3 regions of the Arthrobacter alpinus genome follow, and region 1 is predicted to be linked to each of the others. Evidence: predicted binding sites of a transcription regulator. Region 1 holds the regulator's gene; each other region holds the start of a gene.

Region 1 (5,982 bases):
CATTGACGTCGCCCTGGTCAAGGGCCGAAGCAACTATGTCTGCAAGCACAAATTGGGCGGTGGCTTCCCCACCGAGGACTCCTCCGAGGGGGCACTGTTCAGCCTGGGTGAGGACTCCAGTGTTGTGCATCTGCCAGGTGCCAAGACCGGGCCGACCTCGGCCCTCGGCCGTGAAGTTGTGCGGTTGCGCGAGTGGGCGCAGGACACCGAATCGGGTGACCGCGACGAACTGCTGCCCGGTGTCACGGACAAGGCGTGGCGGCAGGTCTCCGTCACGTCCATGGAGTGCCTGGGCGCGCAAAAGTGTCCCCTGGCCGAGATCTGCTTCTCCGAAATGGCCAGAGCCAAGGGAGCCGTGGCGGACATTGTGGTCACCAACCACGCCATGCTGGCGATCAGCGCCTTTGAGGGAATCGCGGTGCTGCCGGACTACGACGTCGTGGTGGTGGACGAGGCGCACGAACTCCAGGACCGTGTGACAGGTGCCGTCACCGGCCAGCTCTCTGTCCAGATGGTCCAGGCGGCGGCCTCAAGCACACGCAAACACACGGGCGTCTCCGTGGACGCGCTCCATGCGGCCGGCAATGCCCTGGATCTGGCCTTTGCAGCAACGCCGTCCGGGCTGCTACCCAACGGTCTGAACGAGACCCACTCGGCAGCCATCGAACAATTGCGGGACGCCGCACGCGTGGCTTTATCTGACTCCAAACCGGAGGGTTCGGCCGCCGTCGACGGTGGCCGGTCCATTGCCCGTTCCCGGTTGAACCTAGTCTTTGACCTGTGTGAGCGGATGTTGGCTGCCCAGGACGCCCGTGAAGTTCTCTGGGCGTCACGGGTAGGTAGCTTCACCCCCGGCCAGGGCTATCAAAAGGCGGATGAGGGCGAACCTCCCGTCATCAGCATCGCCCCGCTCAGTGTCGCCGGAAAATTGCGGGAGGGTCTGTTTGCCGACCATACGGTGATCCTGACCTCGGCAACACTGGCCATTGGCGAGTCGTTCCAGGCCACCGCCGGGGGGCTGGGTTTGTTGGGTGCCAACGCGCCGAACTGGACCGGTGCCGACGTCGGCTCCCCCTTCGATTATCCAAAGCAAGGCATGCTGTACGTTGCGGCGCACCTGCAAAAGCCCGGGTTCGGAAATTCTCCGGAGCAGTTGGCCGAGCTGGAGGCACTGATCACTGCCGCAGGGGGAGGGACGCTGGCGTTGTTCTCCTCACGCCGTGCGGCCGAGGACGCTGCCGAAAAGCTGCGCAAGAAGCTCAAGGTCAAGATTCTTTGTCAGGGAGACGCCTCGATCGCCGGCCTGATCAAGGAATTTGCCGAGGAACCCGACACCTGCCTTTTTGGCACCATGTCCTTGTGGCAGGGAGTTGATGTGCAGGGGGCCTCCTGCCGGCTGGTGGTCATTGACAGGATCCCGTTCCCCCGTCCCGACGATCCGCTGGTCACGGCACGGGCCAGGGCCGTGGCCCAAAGCGGGGGGGACGGCTTCATCGCCATCTCCGCAACCCATGCGGCTATTCGCCTGGCCCAGGGCGTGGGCCGGCTTATCCGCTCTAGCAGTGACAGGGGAGTTGTGGCGGTCCTTGATTCCCGCCTGGCCAACGCCAGCTACGGCGGGTTCCTGCGGGCCGCCCTGCCACCTTTTTGGTCCACCAAGGACAGGGCCGTGGCCCTGTCGGCGCTAGAGCGGCTCTCCGGCAAGTAGCCCGGCACGGCCTCGGGATGGTGGGTGCCGGCACCCGCAGCGAGCCACGCACGACAAAGCGCCCCGAGCATTGCCCGGGGCGCTTCTTCGTTGGCATTTGCTAGAGGCTGCGCAGCACCGAGACGACCTTGCCCATGACAGTGGCGTTGTCGCCCAGGATGGGCTCGTAGCGGGTGTTCTGCGGCAACAGCCAGGTGTGGCCATCACGCTGGCGAAACGTCTTGACAGTGGCCTCATCCTCGAGCAGGGCGGCCACAATATCACCATTGTTGGCGGTGTTCTGGCGCCGGATAACAACCCAGTCGCCGTCACAGATGGCGGCGTCAATCATGGAGTCGCCAACCACCTTGAGCATAAAGAGCTCGCCGCTGCCGACGATCTGGCGCGGCAACGGCATGATGTCATCGACCATCTGATCGGCCAGGATAGGACCGCCGGCGGCGATCCGTCCCACCAGCGGAACGAATGCCGTGTCCGAGGAACTGCTGAGTTGTGCAAAATTCAGGCCGTTGGAACTGCGGACCTGCTCCGGTGAGCTCACACCCTCAATGGCAACCACGCCGTCGTCAAGGACGAGGGGAATGAGAACTTCCATGGCACGTGGACGCTTGGGATCACGACGCAGGTAGCCGTGCCGCTCCAACTGGGTGAGCTGGTGGGTGACGCTGGAAAGGCTTGCCAATCCCACGTCGTCGCCAATTTCACGCATGGACGGCGGGTAACCCTTGTCAGCAATAGAGCGCTGGATGCACTCAAGGATCTTCTTTTGGCGGACCGTCAGACCCTTCATGCCGGCCCTGCTCGGTGCCTGGGGGATGCGGTGCGGAGGTTCTGGGAGCGTCATGATCCTTCGGTCCTTTCGTGGATGCCACTAATAATGTCAGTGCCTGCTGGTGGACTGCTTTCAGAGGCGAATCCTTACCCTCAAGATTAAGCCAGAAAAGTGGGAATTTCAAACATTTGTTCTAGCGAGTCTTGTCAGGAGTCGTCAATAGATGCTAAAACAGTAGTAGCGAGTTAGAACATACGTTCTATCGAACAAATTGTTTATGGAAGTTTTGCTCCTGCGGAACGACTGGGACGCCCCGCCTGGTGGGCTCCCACGGGAAGAAACTTCACGGTGTGAAAAGGAGCCTTAGTCATGAGCGCATTGGTGATTTCAACAATTGGACGTCCCGTCCTTGCAGCAACCCCCGGCGCCGCGCCCCTGCGGCTGACCCGGCGAGGGCGCATGATCCTGCTCGGCATTCCGGCCCTGCTGCTCAGCACAGTGCTCGTATTCTCGGTGTTGGCCCTGCTCCTGGGAGCCCTGGCCAGTCCTGCCAACGCCGCCACAAAGTTCAGCCCCATCGACATGGCGGACTACGCAACCACTGTCACGGTCTTGCAAGGCGAGAGTCTGTGGTCCATTGCGGCTGCCAGCGATTCAAGCCGCGATGTTCGAGAAGTCGTGGGTGAGATCGTGGCCTTGAATGAGCTGACCACCAACGTGGTGCAGGCAGGCCAGCAACTGTTTGTCCCGAACCCCAAATAGCCAAATGGTCGGACGTTACCTGTCACAAGTTCAGTCTTGACGTCCACGGCACTTAAACTAGTCCCATGGATCAGTTTGAACGCCTCAGCCAATTACCGCTCCGCGACGATCTGCGCGGACAACATCCCTACGGTGCCCCGCAAATCGACGTTCCTGTTTTGCTCAACGTCAACGAGAACACCTTTGGTGTTCCGCTGGACGCCAAGGAAGCAATCTTGAAGGCCGTCGCGGATGAACTTGACGGCTTGAACCGCTACCCTGATCGGGAGTTCACCGAACTTCGTAGGGCCCTGGCGGCATACTTGGGCCACGGGATGACTCAGGAGAACATCTGGGCCGCCAATGGCTCCAACGAGGTTCTGCAGCAATTGCTCCAAGCTTTTGGTGGACCCGGCCGGAAAGCCATGGGCTTTCCCCCCACGTACTCCATGTACCCCCTGCTCGCCAGCGGTACAGGCACCGGCTTCGTGACGGGGACCCGCGCCGCAGATTACAGCCTCAGCCCAGAATCGGCCGCCGAACAAGTACGCGCGCAAGCTCCCCACATAATATTCTTGTGTTCGCCCAATAACCCGACGGGCACCGCCCTGGGACGTGACGTTGTGGAGGCCGTTTACGAAGCCGGAGAAGCGTCGCAGGCGATCGTGATCGTCGATGAGGCCTACATGGAGTTCTCCCATGAGGGAACCCCCAGTGCACTGTCCTTGCTGCCGGGCAGGCCCCGCCTGGTTGTCTCGCGCACCATGAGCAAGGCCTTTGCCCTGGCCGGGGCACGAGTGGGCTATATGGCGGCCGCCCCTGAAGTCGCCGACGCGGTCCGCCTTGTTCGTCTGCCCTACCACCTGTCCGCCATCACCCAGGCCACAGCCGTGGCTGCCCTGCGAAACTCCGATTCGCTCTTGGCAAATGTCGAAGCCATCAAGATTCAACGGGATCGGATCGTGGACGAACTGACACGCATCGGTCTGACCCCGGCACCGTCGGACTCCAACTTTGTTTTCTTTGGTGGTCTCGAGGACCCCCGCTCGGTCTGGGAAGGTCTGCTGGCGGCCGGGGTGCTCATCCGTGACGTGGGCATTGCTGGCCACCTGCGTGTCACTGCCGGCACGGAACAGGAAACCACCGCTTTTCTTTCCGGACTCCGTGCCATCCTGGCCACCTAACCGCCACTTTTCGACGGCGTCGTTCCGGCGAGCCCACGCCCGGGAAAGCTCGGGGAGTGGGCGGCTTTGGGCAGAAGCAGCCACTCTCTTCTAAACTGGTGGAACACGACGACTTGTTTCACCTTCCTTCCGCGCAGGGTCATGCTCCCTGGCGGCCGGACACCACCGAATCAAAGGATGCTTTTATCATGACCGAGAACAGTCGGCAGCCTGGCCAGGGACGCACCGCACGCCTTGAACGTGGCACCAGCGAATCCCATGTGCTCGTTGAAATCAACCTGGACGGCACAGGTGTTTCAGAGATTGACACCTCGGTGCCGTTTTACGATCACATGCTCACTGCCCTGTCCAAACACTCCTTGATCGACATGAAAATCAAGGCCACCGGGGACACCCACATTGACGTGCACCACACGGTGGAGGATGTGGCCATCTCACTGGGCGAGGTCCTTCGGGTGGCCCTGGGCGATAAGGCAGGTATCCGTCGATTTGGCGAAGCCACGGTGCCGCTGGATGAGGCTTTGGCGAACGCGGTTGTCGATGTGTCCGGGCGCCCCTACCTGGTGCACGGTGGCGAGCCCGCCGGGCAGGAGTACCACTTGATCGGCGGCCACTTTACGGGCTCACTGACCAGGCACGTCTTTGAGGCCATCACCTTGCACGCACAAATCTGCCTGCACATGACGGTGATTGCCGGCCGCGATCCGCACCACATCGTGGAAGCCCAGTTCAAGGCGTTTGCCCGGGCCTTGCGCTCTGCCGTGGAATCGGATCCTCGCGTCACCGGAATCCCGTCCACGAAGGGTCTTTTGTGAGCGCCGAATCCCCCGACACAACCGGCAGTCCCAAACCGACGGTCACCGTCCTTGACTACGGCTCCGGAAACGTTCGATCGGCCGTCAGAGCGTTGGAACGTGCAGGCGCGCAGGTCACCCTCAGCGCCAAACCCGATGACGTCTTGAACGCTGACGGGTTGGTTGTTCCCGGCGTGGGCGCGTTCGGCTCGGTCATGGCGGAGCTGAAAGGTGTTGACGCTTTGCGCATGATCGGGCGCCGTGTCGCTGGCGGGCGCCCGGTGCTGGGCATCTGTGTTGGTTTGCAGGTGCTGTTCGACGCCAGCGTGGAACACGGCGTGCGTGAGAACGGCATGGGGGAGTGGCCGGGGACGGTAGAACTTCTGCCGGCCACCGTGGTCCCGCACATGGGCTGGAACACGGTCACAGTGCCGGAAGGGTCAATGCTGTTTGAGGGCGTCGAGGCAGAGCGTTTTTACTTTGTGCACTCCTACGGGGTGCAAAAGTGGGACTTCGATGTGGCCCAGCCCAAAATGAAGCCCCCCATGGTGACCTGGTCCGAACACGGTGCACCCTTCATTGCTGCGGTGGAAAACGGTCCGTTGTGTGCCACTCAGTTCCACCCGGAGAAGTCAGGCGACGCCGGTGCCCGGTTGCTGCGTAACTGGGTCCAGTCGCTTCGAAAAGGGGCACGCTAGATGTGGTCTTTACTCTTGATGGGCCTTGCCGGCCTTCTCATCGGCGGTTGCTACACGTTTTACCAGCAAAAGTCGCCGCGCTGGA
Region 2 (5,982 bases), 1.8 Mb from region 1:
CCCCGCGGTGGCGGGATCCAGAGCAAGCGGCAGGGCAATAATAGCCAAGGTGTCGGCCAGGGCAACCTGAGCGGTCATGGCCAGGACGTTGGGGCCAGCCAGTCCCAGCGAGCCCACAATGGGCAGTACCAAGGCGGCGGACGACGACGCCAGCAACACGATGTACAAGGGCGCATGGCCGCCGCCAAACACGCTGGCCAGGGCTATGCCGATGGCAGCCGCCACGACGGAAACGGCAATCAGGCCCAGTGCCCCGCGGCCCAGGGCGGAGCGGATCGCCTTGTTTCGAACCGGTACATGGGTCCCCGCAACGAACATGACGAGCGCAAACCCCATGTCGGCCAAGAACGTAAAGGTGGGCTCGGCGGGATCCACCAGGTTCAAGGCGGTGCGGCCAATGAGCAGGCCGGCCAGTAATTCACCGATCACCACGGGCAGGCGCCACTTTTGCGGGAGCGCCAGCAAGGGGCCAAGCAGAGCTGCAACGCAAATAAGTGCAAGCACGGGGAACGTCACGGTTGTTTCCGGCCAGTCCTTGGTGAACGGTGTTGTTCCATGTGCCCATTCTGCATGCTGGGATGCCGTTCCCCAAGGCATGCAGGACCGTCGGTGACGGTGCAAAGCCCGGATATTGGCCCAAAAGATGAATCCGCCAGCTTTTGGGTTGAACTCGAGGTGAGACACCCGAGGTGGCGCCGGCACGGCTGAAGCCGTGGATACGGTTGCAAACATGGAAAAGCGGATGAGAGTCTTGCGATTTTGGGGCGCCCCCGCGGTGGCAATCGTCTTCATCGTTCTGTGGTGCGTGGGCTAGGCCGGACGAATGGGCCCCTGGCCAGGGTTCCCCTCCTGGAACGGAACGTTGCCACTTGCGTTCGCAACGGCAACTCTCGCGGTTGCCGCCTGGAAACCCTATGTGTCTCTGGGCCTGGCGACTGCCTTGTTGGTGGGCCAGCTTCTCCACCTCATCCCGTCCATGGAGGCGAACCACTGGGCCATTTATGTGGGTTCCTTCCTTGCATTCGGGTTCATCCAGTGGAACGGCACCCGCAGGGAACGGTTCGTTTCGGGAGCCGCCAATGTGGTGTCTGCGGCCATCATGGCAGTGCTCATGCTGTCGTGGCGCTACGGTCAAGGCGTCGGCTGGTACAACAGCCACTACGGTGATTTTTCGACATTCAAAAACTTTGGTTGGCCCGTGTTTGGGCTGCTGCTGATGATTGCGGCAGCCTGCGCCGCGGCGGGCCTGCTACTTTCCCTCTTCGAGGAACAAAGGGGATTGTTCCAGGACCGCAATCTGGCCCGGGCGTCCTTGCTGGAGGCAGAAGTGGACCTGATCATCGAGCAGGAGCGGACCAGTATTTCCCGGGACCTCCATGACGTGCTGGCCCATTCGCTGGCCGTTATCGCCGCCCAGGCCGACGGTGCCATGTACTTGGGCGAGGATCAGCCCGCGCCTGTGCGCAAGGCCCTAGAGAATATTTCCCGCTTTGCACCCAGTGCCCTGGTGGACGCCCAACGTGTCATTGAAGGGGTGGGCGACGGCGAAGTGGCGGCTCCCCAGCCTCGCCTCAGCAATGTGCGGCCCTGCTGGAAAGGATGCAGCAAGGCAGTCTGAGGATTGCCCACAGCGAGTCCGGAACACCGATGGAGCTGACCACCGGGGCCCAGGTTGCCGTGTTTCGGATCGTGCAGGAGTGCCTGACCCATGCGCTCAAGCATAGCGGGCTGGGTACCGCGGCGAGGGTGCACTTTGACTGGAGAGGGCCAGGGCTGACGCTTCACATTTCCTCGGACGTGCCAGCGGTCACGACCAGTGGCCAGGGCGCGGCACCGGAAACCCGCACGGGGCGGGGGATTGCCGGCATGCGGGAAAGGGCACATCTGGCCGGAGGATGGCTGACGGCGGGGCCCGACGGGACGCAATTCCGGGTTACCTTTTTCATCCCCTACGGGACCCGGCTGGGTGAACATAGCGGCATGGGTCAGGTGCTTGAAAACGCGGTAGACCGTATCGGCTTGGGTGCCGGGGATGTTCGTCAGGAAGCAATTGGTCGTGGGTGATTCAACGAACCCCATCACGGTGGCGTTGGTGGACGACCAGGAGCTTTTCCGGGCGGGCATCCGCATGCTGATAGAAAGCCAGCAGGACATGGAGCTGGTGGCCGAGGCCGGGGATGGCGAGGAAGCAGTGGCGCTCGCCGCCCGACTCTGCCCCGACGTCATGCTCATGGACTTGAGAATGCCTGGCATGGACGGTGTCACCGCGACTCGCCGCATCGCCGAAGAGTCACTGGCCGCGGGAACCGACAAGCCGCGGATCATTGCGTTGACCACCTTCAACCGTGACCAGGCAGTGGTTGAGGCCGTGCAGGCGGGGGCCAGCGGCTATCTGCTCAAGAGCGCCGAGCCGGAGTTTCTGTTCGCGGCGATCCGCACCGTGTACTCGGGCTATTCGGTTATTGCGCCCGGCTCAATCCACGAGCTCTTCGCGCACGCCGCCAGGTCATTTCCCGTTGCTGATCCCGATCTATCGGTGTTGGAAGGGCCCTCGGCAAGGGAACGTGACGTCTTTCTCCTGGCAGCCAAGGGTCTGGGCAACAGCGAAATTGCCGGGAGCTTGTTCGTCTCAGAGGCGACGGTCAAGACCCACCTGCGCAGTGTTTTGGACAAACTTGGTTTGCGAGCCCGGCCCCAACTCGTCGCTTTGTCTACGAGCGACGTCTGTTGGGGTGAGCGAACAATGATGGGAGGCGCCCACCACATGAGTACCGCGTGCCTCAGTCGAAGGTCAAGCACTGAGGTAGTCGGCGAGGAGGCCCTCTGCTGGGCTGAGGTCGGCCGGTCAGGCGTGGAGCTGTCGCCGTCGACTGTTCAGTGGTGCCGTGGTGGCGGCATTGATTCTGGCGCTGATTTTCTTCATGAGCCATTTCGGGTAGCTCGGTGGTGTTATATCGGGTGGTGGTGGGGGGGGTAGTAGCGGCCGGTGGGGGAGGTCCATCCGGGGCGTCCGGGGTCGTTTTGCCGCCCTGATCCCATGGGGTGAGGTGATCGCGCCCGGCGTGGACGGCTTTAACGGTGCAGCCCGGGAAGGTGCAGAATTCGTTGCTGGCCTGCAGCATGGTCCGCATTTTTTACTTACCCAGAGGGTGTCCGGGGTGAGGGCTAGAGCTTCCCCCGTCAGGGGATCGGTAAAGGCCCGGTAGAAACATGAGGCGTTGGCCAGGAGGCGTTTGGCGATATCGATGCTGATGGGCCCGTATCCTTCCAATAGTGCGGGGGCATTGCTGACGACTATCAGTGACAGGGCAGGGATCAACACCACGGGCATGACTGCCGGCATTGGCGGCAACCCCGACCACGCCACTCCGGGGAGACCACCATTGGGCGCGGCGGTGCCGGTGATCCAGGAGTCCGGGCGCCACGGGTCTGGGGCCCAGAGGTCGGGAATGGGGAACTCGGGTTCGCTGCCGTCTTCTATGGTCCAAGGTTCCGTGCTGAACCCTTGGCGGCTGAACACATCGTCCATTCCGGGTGGATCGTCCTGCGGTGGGTTGTTCTCGGTGGTGTGTGGGCACTGGTGAGAGTTGATGCCATTGGCAGCGAAGTCCTGGCCGAGTCGGATGATTGCTGCGACGTCGGCTCGCAGTTAGGTGAGGTTCCGGGCCTCGCTGGGACGTTGGGCATTTTTGGCAATGAAAGTACATTGATCCCAGATGCCCTCTACCGTGGGTGCCGGCAGGTAGAGGCTGAGCCAAGACATGCCATCGTGGACGCGTTGGACCTCGATCCGCCGTTGCTCGTAGGCCACCTTGGTGCGGGTAGTGATCGATTCGGGTTGGGTTCTCTCCCGCAACCGCCGAGCCTTGTCCCTAAAGGAGCACAACGTGCAGCCGGCTTTACCAAGCAATGTCTGTTCATAAGCGGTGATGGCGGCTTCCGGGATGCCAGAGGAACGCAAAGTCAGGGACTTATCGGCGATGACCACGGCGTGTCCCCAAGAGATCGCACCGTCTCGAAGAGACGTGAACGTTGCCGGGAGGTTCCGGATTAGTGTCGCCAAGTGTTCCATTAACTCGCCGGCTTGTCCCTCGCTCACCGTCAGGACGGCGGCGATTTCTGCACGGCAACTCATGGCCGACAAGGTGTTTTGCCATAAATCGAGACCAAGGGCCGTGTCTTCGGCATGGGTTGCGCAGTACCGGAGTTCAATCACGGCGGCCTTGAACGCGGCTGTGGCATCCTCCAAGGACTTCAGCGCCGACAGAGCAGCGAAACAGTCATCACTGACTGTTCGTGCCGCCTCAACCTTCGTTAGACGTGGCACGCCCGTCAGGTCGAACGGATCGGCGAAGGGTGCAAAGTCAGGCAAGCCCAGTAAGCCGGCAGAGGTGGTGTCGAAACGGGAAATGTCCGGAAAGTGTCAGTGCTGTGATTAGCTCCGCCGCAGTGGGTGCGGCTGGCGACTCGCCCCGTTCTCCGGGGACCAGCACCGGACTACTTATACCACAATTTTACGAACAATATCCTAAGGAAATAATATTTTCTAGAAAAAGAATTCTATAACTTTAATGTTCGACATCCGCCTTGAAGTTTCGCCACCTCCTGACATCGCCAACTGCACGGGTCGCCTCCTGACTGTCGGCTCAGCCCACATGCTCATCAGAGTGGGACGAATCGTCACTTTCAACAGTTGCGTACTCTTGCACCGGTGCCGCCAACGTCCTACCGTGGGGGCAAGGCCGTCACGGCCGAGGAAGCAACCGAGGAAGCAACTGAGGAAGCAACTATGGAGTGGGAGCTGCCGCAATGAGTTCAGACGACGTGGAAATTTCGACCCGACTCCGTCCCGGTGAATGGACGCAGGAGAGCCTAGACGAGCTGGTCAGGGAGTACCAACACAAGATCGCGGAAATGGGGGCGGCGCCCAACGAGATCAAGACCCATATTGAACACACAGAGGCTGGCGGCGTGAAAGTCCGTGTGGAGTGGGACAAGGGGCTCTAAGAGTATTAGGCGCTTCGGAACGGCGGCCGCACCTTGTCCGAGGTGGTCGACTCCGGGCGTTCCAGTCCGGCAAAGGGTTCCAGATCCTTAATAAAGGCCGGCCGATCATTCCGGGGGAGGGCTGTGGCTCCGTAGCTGAGGAAGATGGCTGCGGGAGGTTGCTTGATCTGCGCATAGTTGGATGCCGCCTTTCCAGCAGGGGCAAGTGCGGCGTCATGGATCTCCACTGACACCCATTGGGTGTCGCCGTACGCGGTGCCGAACCAAACAAAAGTTTCCGGCGATTCCAGCCCGGTTTTGTCCAGGCCCCGGGCGGAGGCGAAGCCATTCACGATCTCCACCACGCGGGCCCACTCGGCGCTGGGCGGAACCGTGCCGCTGGCCCACGACACCGAGTTGTAGGTGGTGCTCATGGCTACTCCGCCGTAGCCGTTGCCGGCCCCGGCGTGCCAGCTGGACTCACCCGAGGTTGCCCAGGCCAGCCCGAACTCCTGGGTTAGGGCCGCCGTGATGTCCGTCAGGATCCCGGCGCTCACCGACTCGATGTCTTCCGCGACAGGAGCCCTCAGTAGCTGGTCCGGTTCATTGCCGGACGGGGCCGGGAAGTCCTTCCAGTCGACGGCGACCTCCTCGCCGGACGCGGTCGTATAGCTGGTTCTCGGTGATGACGTGCAGGCCGACAGTCCACCCAATAACAGCGCGGCCGCAAGGGCCGCGGACGCGGCCCGCCAACGAAGTTTCACAAGTACCCCCTATAAACCCCAGCCTAGGCCGCAGGTACGGGGAAGTCCTCAGCCAGTGGGATGAATCGGTGAGCCTAGTCTTCAGCGCGGTCGATACTCACCACGGCCAGGAAACCGCGGCCAGAGATCTCCGGCGCATCCTCGGTACCCACCACGGTGTCAAGCTTGCCCAGCGGAACGGGGGTGCCGCCGTCGTCCACGGAAACCGTGGCGGAGCCCTGAAGCAGCACGG
Region 3 (5,982 bases), 710 kb from region 1:
GGGGTCGGTGAGGATCCGGTGCCAGGAGCTGGCCCCGGCGGCGAGTTCTCTGGCCTGATCGGCCGGGATGGGACCGTACCCGTCGAGATGGCCGGGCTCCTCCGAGGTGTTCAGCAGAGTCAGGAACGGGATAGTGACGTTGACCTTAGCCGGGATACGAGGAGCAAACCGTGGCTCCGGAACCGACCCACCACCGGGCAGCCCATTCCCTGCCAGCCCATTGCCGCTCAGCCCATTGCCGCTCAGCCCGGTGGTGGGGTGGGGTGCTGGATGGTCTGGTGCTGGATGGTCTGGGGTGGGGTTGTTACAGGAGCAGTCAGTGCAGCTGGTGGCGGGGTGGAGGAAGGCTTGATGGATCAGGTCCAGGAAGCAATCGGCGAGGTAGTTATCGTAGCTACGGGAGGGCCGCCCGGTCGGGGTCAAAGCGGTGGAGGGTTCCCCATCCTGTTGGGCCTGTCTGGCCCAGGCTTCTAAGGACTGGAACAAGGCCAGGGCTGGTGTGGCGGGCAGGATCGCACCGAGTTGGGCCATCCCGTCGGGCAGGGGCGTGAACCAGACCCGGCGCTGGATCCGGGCCCGCTCGTGCCGGACCGCCAACGGTTCAGGGTTGAAGCGTTCGGCCAGGCGCCGGATCTTGCGGGTCAGCCCGGCCGGGTTCATCCGGGCCGCCCCGGGCAAAAACAGTGGCTCCAGCACCAAGAAGAGCTCCTCGGGAACGTTCTCCAGGCCCCGGTGGATGGCCCGGATCCGCAACCCGTCCAGCAGACCCTGCCGGTGCAGGGCCAAGGTCGCCGGGAGCGCGGTCAGGGTCGCGGCGTCATCGAGTCGATGCTCGGCGGCGCCCCGCCCGATCGCGTATACCGCCATCAGTTCCCCGGCAGCCCACAACGACACCCCGCCGCGTTCCCGGACCGGTTCATCGGCCAGAGGCGGACGACGGGTAGCAAACACGGCCACCGCCTCGGCTTCCCTGGCCTGAGCGAAAGCGGCCAAACGGTTCGCCGCATGCATGAAGTCCAACACCTCGTTATCGGCCAGCCCGGCCGGATCCAGAACCTCCAACGCCTCGGCCCCCGCAGCAGGGGTCCACACCACACCGGCAGGGTTGTCCTTCCTGGGCGCCTTAGGAAGGTCCGGAACCGAAGCCCGCACCACCGCCACCGCAGCATCCGCACCCACACCAGAGAGCGACACAGGCAACAGTGCCCCAACCCCCAGCCCCGGTACAGGCGCGGCAGGCAAGAACTGGGCCGCCCATTCCTCCGCACTGATCTCCCGCGACGGGCCGATCCACGTGACATTGCGCATCTGCGGGTCATCGGCAAAAGGATCACTGGCAATCAGCCGGGCCAGCGCAGCACCATCCCCATCCACCACAGCATCCACAGCAACACCGAAAGAATCATGGCCGGAAAAATCGCCGCCAACAATCCCCTCCGGCCCAAAGCCGGGGTCCTGATCCAAAAACGCCTGCCCGGAAGGGGTGGAACCCCTCTTGCTACCGGACCGATCAACGGTGCCCATACACCAATTTTAGACCTAAATACGCCAGCAAGGAAGTACTATAGAACAAATGTTCTAATAATATTTACTCTTCTCCCAGTCCCGGCACGGGATACATGCGAGGAACGTGAGCGGAATCAGCTGGTGGACTTGGCTGCATCCACAGCGCCGCCATAGCGCCTGTCCCTGCGGGCGTATTCATCAACCGCCGCCCACAAAGTCCTGCGGTCGACGTCGGGCCACAGCGTGTCCATGAAGACAAATTCAGCATAGGCGCTTTGCCACAACAGGAAGTTGGAGAGCCGCTGCTCGCCGCTGGAACGCAGGAACAAGTCCACGTCCGGCACATCGGGCAAGTACAGGTATTTTTGGATCGTCTTCTCAGACACCGAGCGCGGGCTCATTTTTCCGGCCGCAACATCGGCCGCCAAGGCGGCAACGGCGTCGGAAATTTCAGCCCGTCCGCCGTAATTAACACACATGGTCAACGTAATGGTGTCGTTGTCCTTAGTGTGCTCCTGTGCCACTTCCAGCTCCTTGATCACGGATCCCCAGAGCCTTGGTTTGCGGCCTGACCACCGAATGCGTACGCCCCAGGAGTCAAGTTGGTCCCGCTGACGTCTTAATACATCTTTGTTAAATCCCATGAGGAAACGAATTTCCTCCGGTGAACGCTTCCAATTTTCGGTGGAAAAGGCGTAGACACTAACGTATTTGATACCCATTTCAATGGCGCCAGCCATGACGTCCAACAACGCCGGCTCCCCCGCCTTGTGACCCTCCACCCGGGGCAGACCGCGCTGGTTGGCCCACCTGCCGTTCCCATCCATGACGATGGCCACATGCGCGGGGATCAGCTGCGCGGGAATCGCTGGCATGATCTCCCCTGAGGGGTGCGGCCAAGGCGCCACGACGGCCGGCTTTGTGGTGCTTCGACTGCTGCGTTGGACTGCCACGGGTTTATGCACGCTCCACAAGTTTCAGGGAACGCACGGTGCGCTCCAAATGCCATTGCACGTAACCGGCCACGAGGCCTGCAGCCTCCCGGCGGTGAATATTCTCCGAAGCGTCAGCGCCGGCCCAATCCCCGGAGAGCAGGCACGCCAGCAAGAACATGGTTTGCGGGGCCGGAGCCGGTGAACCGGGAGGCCGACAGTCATGGCAAACGGCACCACCCAAGGCGGCATTGAAGGCGCCATGGGGACCAGGATCACCACATCGGGCACAGTCTCCGAAGCTGGGCGCCCACCCCGCGATGGAAACAGCCCGTAGCAAGTAGGAATCCAAAATCAGTTCGGTGGAATGTGCGCCCCGGCTCAACGAGGCAAGTGCCCCCACCAGCAACAAGTAGTGTGCCGTGGACGTTTCACCATCAACGTCCGTGAGCCGCTCCGCCGTCTCGGTCATGGCCGCAGCCACCACATAGCGGTCGTAGTTGGCGGCGATCGCATCCCCATAGCTACCTTTGGCCACCGCCTGGGTGACGATGTCCAAGGTGCGGCCCCTGACCAACTGGAGGTCGGCCACCATGAACGGCTCCAACCTGGCCCCAAACTTGCTGCTGGTGCGCCGCACACCACGCGCCACGGCCCGCAACTGCCCATGATGATGAGTCAGCAACGTGATGATCCTGTCGGCTTCCCCTAGTTTGTGGGTTCGCAGTACGACGGCGTCATCCCGGTAAGTGCGGGCGGCAAAGGATTGGTTGGACACTATTCCATTCTCCCACTATTCGCCCGGCGCGGTCAGTTGCACCGCGCCAGCAATCAACCTAGCCCGCATTGCTGGGCCCACGCTTGCCAGGTTCCCAGTAAATCGCGCCAGCGATTTACTGGGGCGGCAAGTGGGGACTACGCTGCCTGTGCGTCGCGGACTGCGCGGTTCACGGCGGAGATGACTGCCTTCAGTGAGGACGTGGAGGTGTTGGCGTCGATACCGATGCCCCACAGCACCCGCTCACCCACTGCGCATTCGACGAAGGCTGCTGCGCGGGCGTCGCCGCCTTCGGAGAGTGCATGCTCGGAGTAGTCCAGGACGCGGACATCCACGCCGTCTTCTCCGAGGATGGCCAGCAGCGCCGCAATGGGTCCGTTGCCGGTGCCCGTGCGTGTGGTGCTCACCCCGTCGATGGTCAGCTTGGCGATCAGCGTCATTTCGCCGTCGTCATCGGTGGACGTGGTGAACGGACCAATATGGTAGCGGCCCCACGCGTTCTCGCTTGCTTCGGCCGGCAGGTACTCGTCGCTGAAGATGGTCCATAGCTTGGCGCCGCTGACCTCGCCGCCCACCGTGTCCGTCTGTTTTTGGATGACACCGGAGAACTCGATCTGGGCACGTCGTGGCAGGTCCAGATTGTGCTCGTTCTTGAGCAGGTATGCCACACCGCCCTTGCCCGACTGCGAGTTGACCCGGATGACGGCCTCGTAGCTGCGGCCCAGGTCCTTCGGGTCAACAGGCAGGTACGGGACAGCCCAAGTGTGCTCGGAGACGGCGTGTCCGGCAGCCTTTGCGTCCGCTTCGAGGGCTTCCAGGCCCTTCTTGATGGCGTCTTGGTGCGAACCGGAGAACGCGGTGAAGACCAGATCGCCGCCATAGGGGGTGCGCTCGGCCACCGGAAGCTGGTTGCAGTACTCGACGGTGCGCCGCACGTCGTCGATGTCGGAGAAGTCGATCATGGGGTCGATGCCCTGTGTGAACATGTTCAGTCCGAGGGTGACCAGGTCGACATTGCCGGTGCGTTCACCGTTGCCGAAGAGGCAGCCTTCGATCCGGTCGGCACCGGCCAGGTACCCCAGCTCGGCCGCGGCAACACCGGTCCCACGGTCGTTGTGCGGGTGTAGGGACAAGATGATGCCCTCCCGCGGGTGCAGGTTGCGGCTCATCCACTCGATCGAGTCCGCGTAGACGTTGGGCGTGGCCATCTCCACCGTGGCAGGCAGATTAATGATGACCTGTTTGTCGGCGGAGGCCTCGAAGATGTCCGCGACGGCGTTGCTGACACGCAGCGCGTACTCTGGCTCGGTGCCGGTGAAGGACTCCGGTGAGTATTCGTAGGTGATGCGCGTGTCGGTGAGCGTTTCCTCGTACTTCTTGCACAGGCGGGCACCCTGCAAGGCGATGTCCAGGATACCGTCTTCGTCCTGGTTGAAGACAACCCGGCGCTGCAGTACGGAGGTGGAGTTGTACAGGTGCACGATCGCCGTTTTGGCGCCAACCAGGGACTCGTAGGTGCGCTCAATCAAGTGCTCGCGAGCCTGTGTCAGGACCTGGATGGTGACGTCATCGGGAATGTGGCCGCCCTCGATCAGCTGGCGGACAAAGTCGAAGTCCGTCTGCGACGCGGAGGGGAAACCCACCTCAATTTCCTTGTAGCCCATCTTAACCAGCAGCTGGAACATCTTCATTTTGCGGCCCGGGCTCATGGGATCGATGAGCGCCTGGTTCCCGTCACGCAGATCCACTGCACACCAGCGCGGAGCCTTGGTGATGACCTTGTCCGGCCAGGTGCGGTCCGGCAGGCTGATGGAGATCTGTTCCCGGAAAGGAACATAGCGGTGTGCCGGCATTCCAGAGGGCTTTTGCATATTTCGCATGGAGGGGACCTTAATCTTGTTCAACAGGTGGGGGCCGGCCAGGGCAACACAAACACCGCAGCGAGGGCGGCCATTGCCAGGTTGATCAGGTCAACGTGGTTGAGGCCTCGCCGCGGCAACTAAGAAGAAGCATTCCAGTGCGCACATTTTTACCCTAACACGGCACGTAGGATGAGAGTGAAAGAGCTCACTAAAGTGCGGGTCGTTGAACAATGTTCGGCACTGGCCGGCATGGCAAGGCAACCCGCTTCACCAAAGCAAAGGGACAGATTCTTTTGACGCACTCCGGTATCAACATCAGCAATATTGACGCCAATGTTCGCCCCCAAGATGACTTGTACGAACATGTCAATGGCAAATGGTTGGCCACAGAGGTCATACCCAGTGACCGCGCCTTGACCGGCTCCTTCATCACCTTGCGGGACGAGTCTGAGGCAGCCGTGAGGACCATCATCGAGAGCGCAGGCGCCGCCGCGGCCCTCCCGGATGCCCAACGCGGCAGCATTGGGGCAAAAATCGGGGACATGTACGCCGGGTTCATGGACGAAGGTGCCGTGGAAGCGGCAGGTGCGGCACCCCTGGCCCCCACATTGAAGGCGATTGACCACGCAACGTCCATGGCCGCCGTCGTGACTTTGATGGGTGAACTGGACAAAAAAGGCGGCAACGGCTTGTTTGGCGGTTATGTAAACAACGACGCCGGCAATCCCGAGCGCGCGCTGCTGCACCTTTACCAGTCGGGCCTGGGCCTGCCGGATGAGTCCTACTACAGGGAAGAGAAGTTCGCCCCGATCCGCACCGCCTACCTGGCTCACGTGCAAACCATGCTGGAGCTGGCAGGTATCGCTGAGGCCGCCAAAAAGGCGGGCAGAATCGTTGCCCTCGA

Evidence for each region. Region 1 encodes LexA, which represses DNA repair genes until DNA is damaged. Its sites were predicted from a motif close to TCGAACANNTGTTCGA; they were not measured.
Region 2: the regulator LexA is predicted to act here: its motif matches at 4,548-4,563, upstream of AOC05_RS14365 (DUF222 domain-containing protein).
Region 3: the regulator LexA is predicted to act here: its motif matches at 1,566-1,581, upstream of AOC05_RS07295 (DUF222 domain-containing protein).

What each region holds. Positions count from the first base shown of each region.
Region 1 is NZ_CP012677.1:932,155-938,136, forward strand. Features, by position in the region: gene AOC05_RS04040 (ATP-dependent DNA helicase) at 1-1,708, shown strand, start outside; gene lexA (transcriptional repressor LexA) at 1,809-2,552, opposite strand; gene AOC05_RS04050 (LysM peptidoglycan-binding domain-containing protein) at 2,850-3,242, shown strand; gene AOC05_RS04055 (histidinol-phosphate transaminase) at 3,308-4,405, shown strand; gene hisB (imidazoleglycerol-phosphate dehydratase HisB) at 4,594-5,220, shown strand; gene hisH (imidazole glycerol phosphate synthase subunit HisH) at 5,217-5,897, shown strand.
Region 2 is NZ_CP012677.1:3,158,652-3,164,633, reverse strand. Features, by position in the region: gene AOC05_RS14385 (cation:proton antiporter) at 1-516, opposite strand, end outside; gene AOC05_RS20215 (sensor histidine kinase) at 824-1,618, shown strand; gene AOC05_RS20210 (sensor histidine kinase) at 1,600-2,064, shown strand; gene AOC05_RS14370 (response regulator transcription factor) at 2,057-2,977, shown strand; gene AOC05_RS14365 (DUF222 domain-containing protein) at 3,650-4,372, opposite strand; gene AOC05_RS14360 (hypothetical protein) at 4,810-5,007, shown strand; gene AOC05_RS14355 (hypothetical protein) at 5,013-5,750, opposite strand; gene AOC05_RS14350 (HutD family protein) at 5,825-5,982, opposite strand, start outside.
Region 3 is NZ_CP012677.1:1,644,507-1,650,488, forward strand. Features, by position in the region: gene AOC05_RS07295 (DUF222 domain-containing protein) at 1-1,524, opposite strand, end outside; gene AOC05_RS07300 (isoprenyl transferase) at 1,641-2,381, opposite strand; gene recO (DNA repair protein RecO) at 2,464-3,216, opposite strand; gene leuA (2-isopropylmalate synthase) at 3,354-5,096, opposite strand; gene AOC05_RS07315 (M13 family metallopeptidase) at 5,372-5,982, shown strand, end outside.